Kaistia algarum: one gene and its partner. The protein of the gene in region 2 interacts with the protein of the main gene of each other region in a pairwise test. Links are inferred from orthologs where the notes say so. Each region holds a gene or a part of one and is shown on either strand. Other genes may lie near its edges.

Region 1 (7,396 bases), 1.1 Mb from region 2 along the record:
AGGATCAGAATGACAGCGAGCCCTGCCCCGAGGACCGGTGAAGGCGGCACCGCGCCGGCTTCGCGAATCGACTGGATGCTGCTTGAGCGGTCTCTCCGCTTCTCGATCACGGTTATGACGCCCATTGCCGTCACGCAGGCCTTCGGCATGCAGAACTGGCTGGTCTTCGCCATGGTCGCGGGCATCGTCGCGTTTGCGGGCGACGCCGGTGGCCGGCCGGGCGCGCGGCTCCTGTGGATGGCGACCGGTCCGCTGGCACTTTGCATCGGGCTGCTGCTCGGCTCGATCTCGCTCGCTCATCCGCTCTTCGTTATCGCGCTCTCCATGACCGCGGGTCTGTTCTATGGCGTCGTCGAGACGTCGCATCCCCATCTCCTGCTCGCGGCGCGCTTCTTCGCCTTTGGCATCGTGCTGGCCGGGCTCGTCTTCCCCCCGGCTCCGATCGACTATCTCGCGATCCTGGTGATGCTCGCCTACTCCTGGCTGGTATCGCTGGCCTTCGATCTGCCGCGCCGATCCTGGCAGGCCCTCACCGTACCGCCCTTCATTGCGATGTGGCCCGGCCTGGCGCTGCGATCGCGGGAGCGCTGGGCGTTCGGCGCCTCCGTCGCGATCGCCGTCGGCCTTGCGTTGGCGACCACGCACTGGACCGGCGCCACGCGGCCCTCCTGGGCCTGCCTGACGATCCTGATGGTGATGCGGTCTGAGGTCGCGAGCAGCCTTCGCCTTTCGGTCGAGCGCGTGGTGGGAACGCTCGCTGGCGTCATCATCGCGGTGCTCGTCGCCCATAACGGCTCGGAGTCCGTGATGCTGCTCGTCATGGCGCTGGCGGCCTTCGTCCGCTGGCCGGCGCAGCAGGTCCACAACGCGCTCGGCGTCTTCTGCCTCACCGTGTTTGTGCTGCTGATGGTGGAACTCGTCACACCGGATGGCAGTCAGGCGGATATGCTGCTGCATGAGCGTTTCTACGACACGCTGATCGGCGCCGTGGCGGCCGGGTTCGGGCTTCTCGCTTTTCCTGTGCTTCGGCGCCTTTTCGCGCTCGCCGCGCCGGATGACGGCGCCAGACGGAACGATGATCATGACCAGGGCGTCGCCTGACTTCATCACTTTCACCGGGATCGACGAGCGCACGTCCCTCGGCAGACTGACCGAACTCTCGGCGCGCTATCCGATCGAATGGGGCGTGCTGATGGATCCGGGGCGCCAGGGGAAAGATCCGCGTTTTCCGAGTACCGAGGCGCTGGCCGACATCCTGACGAGCGAGCTCCGCCTCGCCGGGCACCTTTGCGGCAACCATGCCGATGGGGTCCGGAACGGGGAACTTGCCAGAGCGTCGTTCGACCTTTCCCGGTTCGGGCGCATCCAGATCAACAGCCACAAGGTGTCCGTCGCCGAGGCGGCTCGATTCGGCCGCAGGATCGGACGGCGCTGCATCCTCCCCTGCGGCGGCGACCGCTTTCCCGAGAGCAACGCCGTCGACTGGCTGCATGATCTTTCCGGCGGCCGGGGCCGCGAGACCGCTCACTGGCCGCCTCACCCCGGCCGTCTGGCAGGCTATGCGGGCGGTATCGGGCCCGACAATGCCGGCCAGATCGTCGCAGCCATCGCGGCGGATGGCCCCTACTGGATCGATATGGAGACGCGGATCCGCCGCGACGACTGGCTCGACCTCGATCAGTGCGAACGCGTCTGCGTAGCCGTCTACGGCGCCTGAGCCGCTTGCCGACGGTTCGGTTCTGGTCGAGCCATGCGCGTAGGCCGCGTTAGTCGTCCGGCAAAGAATCCACAGCCAATATCGATAAGCGGGCGAGAGTCGTGGCACTCAAGCCCACGACACCCGGCATGACAGGCCGGAAGCGGTGGCAAGGTTCATGCAGCGTGCGTACCCGGGCCGGCGCGGCGAGAGAAGCGCGGGACCGCTGACCTTTCGGGATCGATCCGAATCGACGGTCGACCCCCGGCTCGGGCACTCGTTCCTGCGCGTCAACAAGCCTCCAAGGCTTGTCGCTTTCTACTTCTCGTCGCATGTCTAGTGGATAGTATGTTTGCGTCAGTCCTTTGGTCGCATCCTCCCATGCGACCTTCTTAACGTTTTATACACAGAAGGAACAAGGAATTGAATACAATTCGAATGAACAACGATTTCGTTGTACTGAATCGGGCGACGTCGGACCCCGGCAAGCTCGCGAAGGCTGAGGCCGCCAAGGCGATCCGCGATATCGGCTATGACAATTTGCATGTCGACATCGATACGCTGAATGCGACGTGCTGGTGCCTCATGGATCCGGTGGGCAAGCCCTCCTACACGCACGGCTTGATGCACGACATCAGCCGGATGCAGACGGCGATCACGCAGAGCTTCGCGAACCTCTCTAGCCCGGCCGAAGCGCCCTTCTCCTGGTTCGTCATGGCCTCGGCCGTGCCGGGGATCTACAATCTGGGCGGCGACCTCGGACACTTCGCGCAGCGCATCCGCAGCCGCGACCTGTCAGCGATGCGGCACTACGGCCATGTCGCCGTCGAGGCCATCCACCGCAATGCCGTCGCTTTCGACGCGCCGGTGGTGACGATGGCGCTGGTTCAGGGCGATGCGTTGGGCGGCGGTTTCGAGCACGCCCTCTCCTTCGACCTGATCGTCGCCGAGCGCAGCGCGAAGATGGGCCTGCCCGAGATCCTGTTCAACATGTTCCCCGGCATGGGCGCCTACAGCTTCCTGTCGCGGCGCATGACCCGTGATAAGGCGGAGGCGCTCATCCTGTCGGGCCGTATCCACACGGCTGAAGAGCTGTACGATATGGGCGTCGTGGATGTGCTGGCGGAAGACGGTCAGGGCCAGTCAGCCGTGCAGGACTATATTGCGCGCCACAACCGCAAGCACAACGCCCACCAGTCGCTCTATCGGGCACGGCGGCGCGTCAATCCTGTGACCCTCGACGAGTTGATCGACGTTGTCGATATCTGGGCCGAAGCGGCATTGAACCTGACGGAAGCCGATCTTCGCAAAATGGACCGGCTCTGCGCGGCGCAGGACCGCAGGCTGGCGACACTCCATTCCAGCATGCCCGTTCTGGTGGCCGCCGAATGAGGTCGCTCGGCGATGCGCCCGCCGGGCGCATCGCCTGCCGCCTTCAGCCGAGGCCCGCTTCGCGCGCCGAATAGGCGCGCATGGCTTTCTGCGTGCGCTTCAGTTCCGCCCTGGCCTGCCGCGTGAAATCCTCGGCGCGCGCCCGCAATTCATCACTCCGCAGGTCTCGCCAGGATGCGCAGATCCGGCCGAGGGCCAGAGCGCCAATATTCGCCGAGCTGCTCTGCAGGGCGTGGTCATCGCTGCGGAAGGTCTCGAGATCGCCCTTGGCGGCGCTCTTGGCCAGCCGCTCCAGCAGGATCTCGGCGTCCGAGAGATAATCCTCCATCAATTCGATCACGAATTCCGCGCTTCCCAGCTTCTGCAGCCGCTCGATCACCACCTCGTCCAGGCTCGGCAGAACAGCCGGTCGAACCAAGGCAGGCCGAGCCTCGCCGGGTACGGGCCTCTCGGGGCCGTCCCGAGCCAGTCGGTCGACGAGTGCCAGCAGCACGGAGGGCTCAACCGGCTTGATGAGACAATCGTCCATGCCCGCCTCGCGCCAGCGATTGCCCATCAGAGCGGTCGCGTCGGCGGTCAGGCCCACGATGGGGAGCCGCCGCCCACCCGTGGCCATCATCCGAAACAGCTTCGTGGCCTCCAGCCCGTCGGTGTCGGGCATGTTGAAGTCCATCAGCACGATATCGAATTGATCCGCCCGCTCCTCCAGCAGGTCGAGCGCCTGGTCGCCCGTCTCCGCCAACCGCACGGAATGGCCGGCGGCTTCGAGGATGCGGGAGAAGACGCGCTGGTTGATGCGATTATCGTCCGCCAGCAAGATGCGACGGGGCCGGCGCGGCGGAACCTCGTCTGGCGTCGCAGCTTGCTCCGCCGATGGCGCCGGGGCCGCCAGACGGCAAGCGATCGTCAACGCACGGCGCAGCTCGGCCGCCGTCGGATGCTGCGAAAGAAGGCAGGCGCTGCGCTGCCGGATCGCCATCGCCGGCAATGTCGGCAGGGCGTCCGGTCGGATCAGGACGACCTTCGGCGCGGGTCCCGCCGCGCTCGTCGACATGAGCGGCAGATTGACGGTGTCCGGGTCGAAGAGTAGGCGAACGGCATTGGCGGCCTGCGGCGGGAACATGCGCGCCGGCCCGCGGCTCGGATCGGCGATCATAGGCGCCGCCCCCAGCGCGCCAAGCATGGCGACCAACTCCGCCAGCGGGGCCGCATCGCGGCAGACGAGGACGACGCCGCGTTCACGCCAGGGCTCTTCGGTTGTGAGGCCCTCGTCCGGCAGCGCCAAGGTGAGGATGTCGAAACGGAAGGTACTGCCTTCGCCCAGGGAGCTTTCGACGGAAATCGAGCCTCCCAGCAGTTCCACCAGCCGCCGCGCGATGGCGAGGCCCAGCCCCGTGCCGCCGAAGCGGTTCATGATGCTGGGATTGGCCTGCGTGAAATCCTCGAAGATCCGCTCCTGGTCCTTCGGCGCAATGCCGATGCCCGTATCGGTGATTTCCAGCGTCAACCGGACACCGCCATCCTCCTGCGGCTCGCCGTCCACCGCGATCGTCACGCCGCCATCGCGGGTGAACTTCACGGCATTGCCAACCAGATTGACCAGGATCTCGTGCAAGTGCTGGCGGCTGCCAAGCAGCCTTAGCGGCGTGCGCGCGGTGATGTGAATGTCGAAGCTCAATCCCCGTTCGCGCACCTGACTTTCAACCAGCCGGCGCGCGTCCACGAGCAGCGCGACGAGGTCGATCGGCTCCTTCGAGACCGGCATGCGCCCGGCCTCGATCCGCGAGAGATCGAGCAGGCTGTTGATCAGCGACTGAAGCGAACGGGTGGCGACATCGACGGTCTCGACCATGTCGCGCTGGTCGGCGGCGAGCGGGCTGACCCGCAACAATCCGGTCATGCCGACAATCGCGGTCAGCGGGGTGCGCAATTCATGGCTGACGCTGGCGAGGAAGAGGCTCTTCGCCTGGCTCGCCTCCTCGGCGGCCTCCGTGGCCTGCGAGAGCTTGCGAATAAGCGTGCCGGCATAGGCTGGCAGGATGACGAGCCCGCCAAGCAGCCCCGCCGAGAGATGCCAGCGATGGAACCAGAAGGGCGTCGTCAAGACCACGATGCCAAAGCACGCCGTCGCAACCGGAATAGCGACGGCCAGCGAAACCAGACCGAAACGGAAGCCGTTGCCGAAAATGATCCAGAGGTAGATGGGGAAGAATAGCGAGGCGACCTCGCCGCCCAGATGCAACTGCCAGGAAAGGAAGCCGCAATCCATCAGCAGGGCAAAGAGGCGCCGGCCGCGCGAACGCCCTGGAAAAAACAGGATATGCCCCAGCACCCCCAGCGCGAGGGCGATGTAGAGCACCATCACGTTCAGAGCGGGGGCCGTATCGTCACCGGATGGCGACATCACCAGAACGATGACGATGATGATGGCGAAGATGAGCCGGTTGAAGCTCATCTCATGTTCGCTATCGGGCCGGTCCCGGAGTCGTTCGGCCATCCAGTGAAGCAGCGTGGTCAATGGCCGGAGCACCCTAGACGGTGCGGGCATGCTCATTCTCCATCGAGGCCTGCCGGCGCTCGGTGCCCACCTTAGCGTACTGCGCCATCCAGCCGGCAAATTCATCCGCCGGAACTGGTCGGCTGAAATAATAACCCTGCCCCTCGTCACAGCCCTCCGAACGCAGGAGCTGGAGTTGGGACTCCGTCTCGACGCCTTCAGCCAGCACCTGGAGATGCAGGATATGGCCGAGGTCGATGATGGTACGCACGATCGCCAGTGCGCTGGGATCGCTCCCGAGATCCTGGACGAAAGAACGGTCGATCTTCAGCCGGTGCAGCGGAAAGCTGCGGAGATAACTCAGCGAGGAATAGCCGGTGCCGAAATCGTCGACCGACAGGGTTACGCCCAGCGACCGCAGGATGTGCATCTGCTTGACGATCTGCTCGTCATTGCCGAGCAGGATGCCCTCCGTCAGTTCCAGCTCCAGCGATGTCGGCCGCATACCGCTGGCTGCGAGAGCGTCCTTGACCAGCGTTTCCACGCCCTGGCGCTTGAACTGGATCGGCGACATGTTGACGGCGACGCGGAGATCACCCAGTCCGGACGCTTCCCACGCCGCGCCCTGGCGACAGGCCTCGTTCAGGACCCATTCATTGATGGGGAGAATCAAGCCCGTTTCTTCCGCTAGGCTCAGGAACGAGCCGGGGGACAGCAGGCCGCGCTGCGGATGCTGCCAGCGCAACAGCGCTTCGACCCCTACGACCCTGTCGCCGCGCAGATCGATCTGCGGCTGATAGTGGAGCGTGAATTCCCGGCGCGACAGCGCACCGCGCAATTCGGCCTCCATCTGCACCGTCTGGTTGGCTCGCGGGCGCATGTCGGGGGCGAAGAAGCGCCATGTGCCGCCGCCGAGCGACTTGGCGAGGTACATCGCCTGGTCCGAGTTCTTGAGGAGTTCGTCCGGGTCCGTCCCATCGAGGGGGGCCAGGGTGACGCCGATACTGGCGCCGATATTGAGCGACAGCCGACTGTCCGATTCGCTGTTAAGCAGGTCGAGGACCGACTGGGCCAGCCTTCCCGCGTCATCAGGGCCATTAATGTCAGGTTGCAGAACGGCGAACTCGTCGCCGCCAAGACGCGCCACGGTATGGCTCTCGCCGACAAGTTCCGAGAGGGCTTCAGCGACACGCTGAAGCAGTTCATCGCCCCAATGATGGCCATGCGCATCATTGACGGCCTTGAAGCGGTCGAGATCGATGAAATGCAGGGCGAAATTCTGATCGCCCCGACGGCCGCGCGCGAGTTCGCGCCGCAGATGATCCCGCAGTAGCAAGCGGTTCGGCAGGCCGGTCAGCAAGTCATGGTTGGCGATGTGCAGCAGTCGGCGCTCGGCCTGGCGCTGGTCGGTGATGTCGATCGATGTCGAAAGGACGCTCGCGATCTCGCCCATCCCGTCATAGAGCGGGGCCTTGCTGGTGAGAAAAATCCGCGGCTCGCCATTCGGCGCCAGCACGTCCTCCTGCCGGGACGATATAGAGCGGCCGCTCTTGAGCACCAGCTGGTCGAGCCGGCGGCTGATATGGGCCCTCTCCTCGCCCAGCAGCGTCTCGATCGGTTGGCCGACCAGATCCTCCGGCTCCTTGCCGTAGAAGGCGGCCTGATGGGCGTTGACGAAGACGCAGCGACCGTTGCGATCGGTTGCGTTGATCATGGCCGGGACGGTGTCGATAACCTGCGCGAGCGCCTCGCGGCTCTCCCGCAGCAACTGTTCCTTGGCGTTCAGGCTGATCTCCAGCAAGTCGGCCCGC
Region 2 (7,343 bases):
CGGCCAGCGACGTGCTCGCGGCCATCGGCGCGGCGCTGGACGAAGCGCATCTGGCCGCTGCCGCGCTCGATTGGCTCGCCGCCCCGGCGGAAAAAGGTGGCGAGGCCGGCATCGTCGAGGCGGCGGAACGGCTGCAGCGCCCTTTGGTGCTGGTTCCATCCGATCGCCTCCAAAAAGCGGGAGAACGAACCGTAACCCGTTCCGAGCGCGTCGTGGCCCTGTTCAAGGTTCCATCCGTCGCCGAAGCCTCGGCGCTGGCGGCGGCCGGCGAGGCGTCGCGGCTCATCGTCGCCCGGCGCGTATCCGGGGCGGCGACCTGCGCGCTCGCCCAGAGCGATCCTCCTGCCGGAACCGACAAGTGAGCGTGCATTTCATCGGCGCGGGCCCCGGCGCCGCCGACCTCATCACGGTTCGCGGCCGCGATATTCTGGAGCGCTCGCCGGTCTGCCTCTATGCCGGATCGACCGTGGCGAAGGAGGTGCTCGCCTGGTGCCCACCGCATGCAAGGCTGGTCGACACGGCGCCGCTCGACCTCGACGCGATCGAGGCGGAATATGTCGCCGCCCATGCAGCCGGGCTCGACGTGGCGCGGCTGCATTCGGGCGATCTTTCCATCTATAGCGCGCTCGCCGAGCAGATCCGCCGGCTGGAGAAGCACGGCATTCCCTATACGCTGACGCCGGGCGTTCCCGCCTTCGCCGCCGCCGCCGCCTCGCTGGGGCGCGAATTGACCGTGCCGGAAGTGGCGCAGAGCTTGGTGCTGACCCGAATTTCGGGCCGCGCCTCGAAAATGCCGGAAGGCGAGACGCTGGCCGCCTTTGCCGCGACGGGCACGACGCTGGCGATCCACCTGGCCGTGCAGGCGCTGGACCGGATCGAGCGCGAATTGCTGCCCTTCTATGGCCCGGATTGCCCGGCGGCGATCGTCTTCCGCGCTTCCTGGCCCGACGAGCGCATCGTGCGCACGACGCTGGGTGCGCTGGCGGGCTCGATCGAGGGGCTGGAGATTTCCCGCAGCGCGCTGGTGCTGGTCGGCCCGGCACTGGGCGGCGGCGATTTCGCCGAAAGCGCGCTCTACCGGCCCGACTATGTCCGGCAGTTCCGTGGCGGCGGAACAAAGTGAGCGCGCGCGGCGTCGTGCTTTCGGCCGTGCGGTCCTCGTCCGGCAAGACGGTGGTCGCGACCGGCATTCTCGCGGCACTGGCGCGACGGGGCATGCGCGTCCGGGGCGCCAAGAGCGGCCCCGACTATATCGATCCCGCCTTCCATGCCGCGGCGAGCGGCGCGCCGAGCTTCAATCTCGATAGCTGGGCGATGGCCCCCCCGCTGCTGGACGGCCTGCTTCAGTTATCGTCGCAAGATGCCGACCTTCTTTTGATCGAAGGCGCGCTCGGCCTCTTCGACGGGGTCAGCGGCCCGCCGGGCCGGCGCGGCTCGACGGCCGATCTCGCCGCCCGATTCCGCTTGCCCGTCATCCTGGTCCATGACGTCTCCGGCCAGTCACAGACCGTCGCGGCGATTCTCCGCGGCATGATGCTGCATGATCCCGATGTCCGTGTTGCCGGCGTCATCCTGAACCGCGTCGGCAGCGAGCGGCACCGGCGGCTAGTCGAGGAAGCCGTGGGTGCGATCGGATTGCCCGTGCTCGGCGCCTTGCCGCGCCAGGCCGACCTGCAACTGCCGGAGCGGCATCTGGGCCTCGTGCAGGCCGGCGAGGATGCGGCGATCGGCGCCACGATCGCCAGGATCGCCGACAGCATCGAGCGTCACTGCGATCTCGACGCCATCGCCGCGCTGGCCCTGCCGCCGGCCCTCGCCGATGCCTCTCCCGCCGCGCCCGCCCTGCCACCGCCAGGACAGCGCATCGCGCTCGCCTCGGATGCCGCCTTCTCCTTCCTCTATCCGCATGTGATCGCCGGCTGGCGCGCGGCGGGCGCACGCCTCGTTCCGTTCTCACCGCTGGCGGACGAAGCGCCCCCATCGAATTGCGATGCCTGCTGGCTGCCCGGCGGCTATCCGGAGCTTCACGCCGCCCGTATCGCTTCGGCCGAAACCTTTCTCGGCGGCCTGCGCCGCTTCGCCGAGGCCCGGCCGGTGCATGGCGAATGCGGCGGCCACATGGTGCTCGGTCGCGCGCTCGTCGATGCGGACGGCGTCCGCCACACCATGGCCGGGCTGCTCGACCACGTCACGAGCTTTGCCGAGCGCCGTCTCCATCTCGGCTACCGCGTGGCGACGCTTTCCGGCGACGGCATCCTGGGGCAGGCCGGCACGATCCTTCGCGGCCACGAATTCCACTATTCGGTGCTGGTCGAACGCGGCGGCGACGCGCCTTTCGCCTTCCTGCAGGATGCGCGCGGCGAAGCCCTCGGTCCCGAAGGCGGCCGGCGCGGCCTCGTTTCGGGCAGCTATTTCCACGCGATCGCCAACGCATAGGCCGGCCGCAACGCCCAAAGGAATGCGGTTCAGGCGAAGCCCTTCCCAACGCGGAATGCCCATCCCATATAGCTCTTCACAACCCCTACCGCCCCCTCCCGGTGCATGGTCGTCAAATCGTCAAACTAAGCGATTGCGCTGCAGCGAGATTATCGGCAGGATTCCCTTCTGCGACGTGCGACCAGGTTCCGATGAGCAAAGACATCCGTCGATCTGACGACGGCGATTCCGGCATCGGCATCGCCACCAAAGTCCGGCCGAAGACCAAGCGGCCGAACCTCTACCGCGTGCTCCTGCTCAACGACGATTACACGCCGATGGAGTTCGTGGTGCACGTCCTGGAACGGTTCTTCAACAAGAACCGGGAGGAAGCGACGCAGATCATGCTGCATGTGCATCAGCATGGCATGGGGGAGTGTGGAGTCTTCACCTTTGAAGTGGCCGAGACCAAGGTCACGCAGGTGATGGATTTCGCCCGCAAGCACCAGCATCCGCTGCAATGCGTGATGGAAAGGAAGTGAGGTCCTAACGTGCCGTCATTCTCCCGCAGCCTCGAAAAGGCACTCCACCAGGCCCTCGCTCTCGCGAACGAGCGCCATCAGGAATATGCCACGCTCGAGCATCTCCTCCTCGCCCTGATCGAAGATCAGGACGCGGCCGCCGTCATGCGCGCCTGCAATGTCGATCTCGACGTGCTGAAGCGCAGCCTCGTCGACTATATCGACACCGAACTCGCCAATCTTGCCCGCGGCCCCGAAGAAGATTCGAAGCCGACCGCCGGCTTCCAGCGCGTGATCCAGCGCGCTGTCATCCATGTCCAGTCGTCCGGCCGCGAGGAAGTGACCGGCGCCAACGTGCTCGTCGCCATTTTCGCCGAGCGCGAGAGCCATGCCGCCTATTTCCTGCAGGAGCAGGACATGACGCGCTATGACGCGGTCAACTATATCTCGCATGGCATCGCCAAGCGGGCCGGGATGAGCGAGAGCCGGCCGGTGCGCGGCGTCGATGATGACGCGGCGACGGTCGAAAGCCGCGAGGACGGCAGCAAGAAGAAGGCCGACGCGCTCGAGGCCTATTGCGTCAATCTGAACGAGAAGGCCAAGAAGGGTAAGATCGACCCCCTGATCGGCCGCGACACCGAGATTTCCCGCACGATCCAGATCCTCTGCCGCCGCCAGAAGAACAATCCGCTCTTCGTCGGCGACCCGGGCGTCGGCAAGACGGCGATCGCGGAAGGGCTTGCCAAGCGCATCGTCGAGGGCGACGTGCCGGACGTTCTCGCCGGTTCGACCATCTTTTCGCTCGACATGGGCACGCTGCTCGCTGGAACGCGCTATCGCGGCGATTTCGAGGAGCGGCTGAAGCAGGTCGTCAAGGAGATCGAGGACTATCCGGGCTCGATCCTGTTCATCGACGAGATCCATACGGTGATCGGCGCCGGCGCCACCTCGGGCGGGGCGATGGACGCCTCGAACCTGCTGAAGCCGGCGCTCGCCTCCGGCGCGATCCGCTGCATCGGCTCGACCACCTACAAGGAATATCGCCAGTTCTTCGAAAAGGACCGTGCCCTGGTGCGGCGCTTCCAGAAGATCGACGTCAACGAGCCGACGATCCCCGACGCGATCGAGATCCTGAAGGGCCTCAAGCCCTATTTCGAGGACTTCCACCGCGTTCGCTATACCAATGACGCGATCAAGTCGGCGGTGGAACTGTCGGCGCGCTATATCCATGACCGCAAGCTGCCGGACAAGGCGATCGACGTAATCGACGAAACCGGCGCCTCGCAGATGCTCGTGCCAGAGGGCCGGCGGAAGAAGACGATCGGCGTCAAGGAGATCGAGGACACGATCGCCACCATGGCGCGGATCCCGCCCAAGACCGTGTCTAAGAACGACGCCGAGGTCCTGCGTTCGCTGGAAACGACGCTGAAGCGGGTCGTCTACGGCCAGGACAAGGCGATCGAGCAGGTCACTTCGGCGATCAAGCTCGCCCGGGCCGGTCTGCGCGAACCCGAAAAGCCGATCGGCTCCTATCTCTTCGCCGGCCCGACCGGCGTCGGCAAGACCGAAGTGGCCAAGCAGTTGGCCGCCAGCCTCGGCGTCGAGCTGATCCGCTTCGACATGTCGGAATATATGGAGCGCCACACAGTCTCGCGACTGATCGGCGCGCCGCCCGGCTATGTCGGCTTCGACCAGGGCGGCCTTTTGACCGACGGCGTCGACCAGCATCCGCATTGCGTGCTGCTGCTCGACGAGATCGAGAAGGCGCATCCGGACCTGTTCAACATCCTTCTTCAGGTCATGGACCACGGCAAGCTGACCGACCACAACGGCAAGCAGGTCGATTTCCGCAATGTCGTCCTGATCATGACGACCAATGCCGGCGCCGCCGACCTCGCCAAGCCGAACATCGGCTTCGGAAATTCGGTGCGCGATCCGGACGACCAGGAGGCGATCAACCGCCTGTTCGCGCCGGAATTCCGCAACCGCCTCGACGCGATCGTGCAGTTCGGCAATCTGCCGATCGAGATCGTGCATTCGGTGGTGCAGAAATTCGTGCTGCAGCTCGAGGCCCAGCTCGCCGATCGCGGCGTCACCTTCGATCTCTCGCCCGAGTCGATCGATTGGCTCGCCAAGAAGGGTTACGACCGCCAGATGGGCGCCCGCCCGCTCGGCCGCATCATCCAGCAATACATCAAGCAGCCGCTGGCGGATGAGGTCCTGTTCGGGAAGCTGAAGAAGGGCGGAACGGTCAAGATCACGGTGGTGAAGGGCGAAGATGGCGGCGACGTGCTGCACCTCGATCCGATCGAGGACGGCCCGGTAACGCCGAAGCCCGAGCCAGAAGAGCCGAAAGCCAAGGCCGCAAGGCCGAAGCGCAAGGCGGCGACAACGGCGAGCAAGGCGGTGGCGGCTCCGAAGACCCCGCCGAAGCGCGGCGGCCTGGTACCGAAGGTGCCGCTGAAGACGGAGTGATCCAACCGAAATCGACAGGAAGGGCGCCTCCGGGCGCCCTTTTTCATGCCGCCTTGCCGACCGGCAGCGTGGCAAACCCGGCAAGACCGGACAGCTTGTCGGGGTTTCTCACAATATAGATTGCGACGATGCGTCCGTCCTCGATGGCGAAACTCGTCGTCTGCAGGATGCCGGCCGGGTCAATGGAGACATAGCCTGGCAGACCCGAGACGAGTAGCGGACCGGACCAGGTTCGTGGTCCCTCGGGATGCTTGCCCGTGATGCCGCGGAAGAACCGGAAGATCCTGTCGCCGCCTACGATGGGATTGAGCGTCGCCACGACTTTGCCCCCTCCATCGTTGTGGAGGATGGCAGATTGGGCGAGGAGATCGCGCAGCGGCTCGACATTCCCTGTCCGGATCGCCTCGAAGAAGGCAGCGGCGACGCGCTGGCCCTCCTCAGGCGCAACCGGATAGCGCGCCTTCACCTCGCCGACATGGCTGCGGGCACGTACCAGCAATTGCCGGCACGCCGGGGGACTGCGCTGCAGCGCGTCGGCCAGGTCGGGCAGTTCCATGTCGAGGAGATCGTGCAGGACGAACGCCGCACGCTCCAGCGGCGAGAGGCGTTCCAGGGCCAGCATCAGCGCCACGGGGGCGTCGATACGCTCCTCGGGCGTGAGCGTTGCGGGAAGCGTCTCGACGACCGGATCCGGCAGCCACGGGCCGACATAGGCTTCCCGCCGAACCCGGGCCGAGCCGAGCCAATCGAGGCACAATCGCGTCACCACGGTCGCGAGCCAACTGCGCCGGTTCGCGATATCCATCGGAGACGTATGGTACCAGCGCAGGAATGCATCCTGGACGATATCCTGCGCGTCGGCGAACGAACCGAGCATGCGATAGGCAAGGCCCGTCAGGAACGGACGATACTGCTCGAATTCGGTGGCCGACGCTTCGCTCATGATCTCTTCTGCATCAAGCCGCAGCCCGCGCCGATCCCCTGACATCGTTCGGATGCACCGTCCGGAAGCCGACCGCAAGCCGGTTCCAGCTGTTGATCACGGCGATCGCCAGCGACAGGTCGACCTGCTCGCGCGGGGAGAAGTGCTCCGCGAGCAGGGCATAGTCCGCATCGCTCGCCCCGTTCTGCGGCAGGAGCGTCAATGCCTCGGTCCAGGCGAGAGCCGCCTTCTCGCGCGGCGTATAGAGCTGCGATTCACGCCAGGCGGACAGAAGGTAGATCCGCTCTTCGCTCTCGCCGGCCTTGCGGGCGTCTTCCGTATGCATATGCAGGCAATTGGCACAGCCATTGATCTGCGAAGCGCGGATTTTCACCAACTCGGCGAGGCTGTGCTCGATCGAAGATTGGCCGACATACTGGCTAACCGCCAGCATCGCCTTAACCGCCTCCGGGGCGGCGCCATAGAAGCTCAGTCGTTCGGACATGAAACGTCTCCATCGGGTTGACGCGGCTAAGACGAAATGGCGAGGCGGTCTGTGACACGTCGGTGGCTCCTTTTCTTCACCGACCCCCGCGAACATTTCCCGGCGATGCGGCTTCTGCCCTTCACGATCGTTTCACTCGGTTCAATCCGGATAGCCCGGCACGCCGCGCCGTTGTAAGGTCCGGCCGAATTTTCGGACTCATTCCCGCGATGGAGGGTAGCGACATGACGGAACTGGCGGATATCGGCGTACTCGGTTTGGCCGTCATGGGTGCGAATCTCGCGCGCAATGCCGCCCGCAAGGGCTTTGGCGTCGCGGTGTTCAACCGGCATGGCGAGCGGACGGACGAACTCATCTCGCAATTCGGCTCGGAGGGCCGGTTCTCGCCGTCCAAGGAGATCGCCGATTTCGTCGCTTCGATCGCGCGGCCGCGCCCGATCATCATCATGGTCAAGGCCGGCCAGCCGGTCGATGAGGTGATCGAGGAACTAATCCCGCATCTCGA

Evidence for each region.
Region 1: the proteins of clpA (region 2) and OSH05_RS00735 interact in binary tests that used the Escherichia coli proteins (3 or more experiments, as listed by UniProt). The link is inferred for Kaistia algarum from one-to-one orthologs.

Annotation. Positions count from the first base shown.
Region 1 is NZ_JAPKNJ010000001.1:142,231-149,626, forward strand. The notes cover bases 2,885-6,036. They hold OSH05_RS00735 (sensor histidine kinase), read right to left. Parts: upstream 5,637-6,036; coding sequence 3,132-5,636; downstream 2,885-3,131. Other genes in these bases: OSH05_RS00730 (crotonase/enoyl-CoA hydratase family protein), read left to right, coding at 2,885-3,088; OSH05_RS00740 (EAL domain-containing response regulator), read right to left, coding at 5,620-6,036. Also shown: OSH05_RS00720 (FUSC family protein), read left to right, coding at 10-1,101; OSH05_RS00725 (phosphoribosylanthranilate isomerase), read left to right, coding at 1,082-1,717; more of OSH05_RS00730, read left to right, coding at 2,135-2,884; more of OSH05_RS00740, read right to left, coding at 6,037-7,396. UniProt on the Escherichia coli protein: Member of the two-component regulatory system UvrY/BarA involved in the regulation of carbon metabolism via the CsrA/CsrB regulatory system. Phosphorylates UvrY, probably via a four-step phosphorelay.
Region 2 is NZ_JAPKNJ010000001.1:1,265,569-1,272,911, forward strand. What follows is about bases 2,590-5,688. They hold clpA (ATP-dependent Clp protease ATP-binding subunit ClpA), read left to right. Parts: upstream 2,590-2,966; coding sequence 2,967-5,411; downstream 5,412-5,688. Other genes in these bases: clpS (ATP-dependent Clp protease adapter ClpS), read left to right, coding at 2,628-2,957; OSH05_RS06140 (sigma-70 family RNA polymerase sigma factor), read right to left, coding at 5,455-5,688. Outside these bases: OSH05_RS06115 (cobalamin biosynthesis protein), read left to right, coding at 1-362; cobM (precorrin-4 C(11)-methyltransferase), read left to right, coding at 359-1,123; OSH05_RS06125 (cobyrinate a,c-diamide synthase), read left to right, coding at 1,120-2,436; more of OSH05_RS06140, read right to left, coding at 5,689-6,354; OSH05_RS06145 (carboxymuconolactone decarboxylase family protein), read right to left, coding at 6,368-6,838; gndA (NADP-dependent phosphogluconate dehydrogenase), read left to right, coding at 7,063-7,343. UniProt on the Escherichia coli protein: ATP-dependent specificity component of the ClpAP protease. It directs the protease to specific substrates. It has unfoldase activity. The primary function of the ClpA-ClpP complex appears to be the degradation of unfolded or abnormal proteins.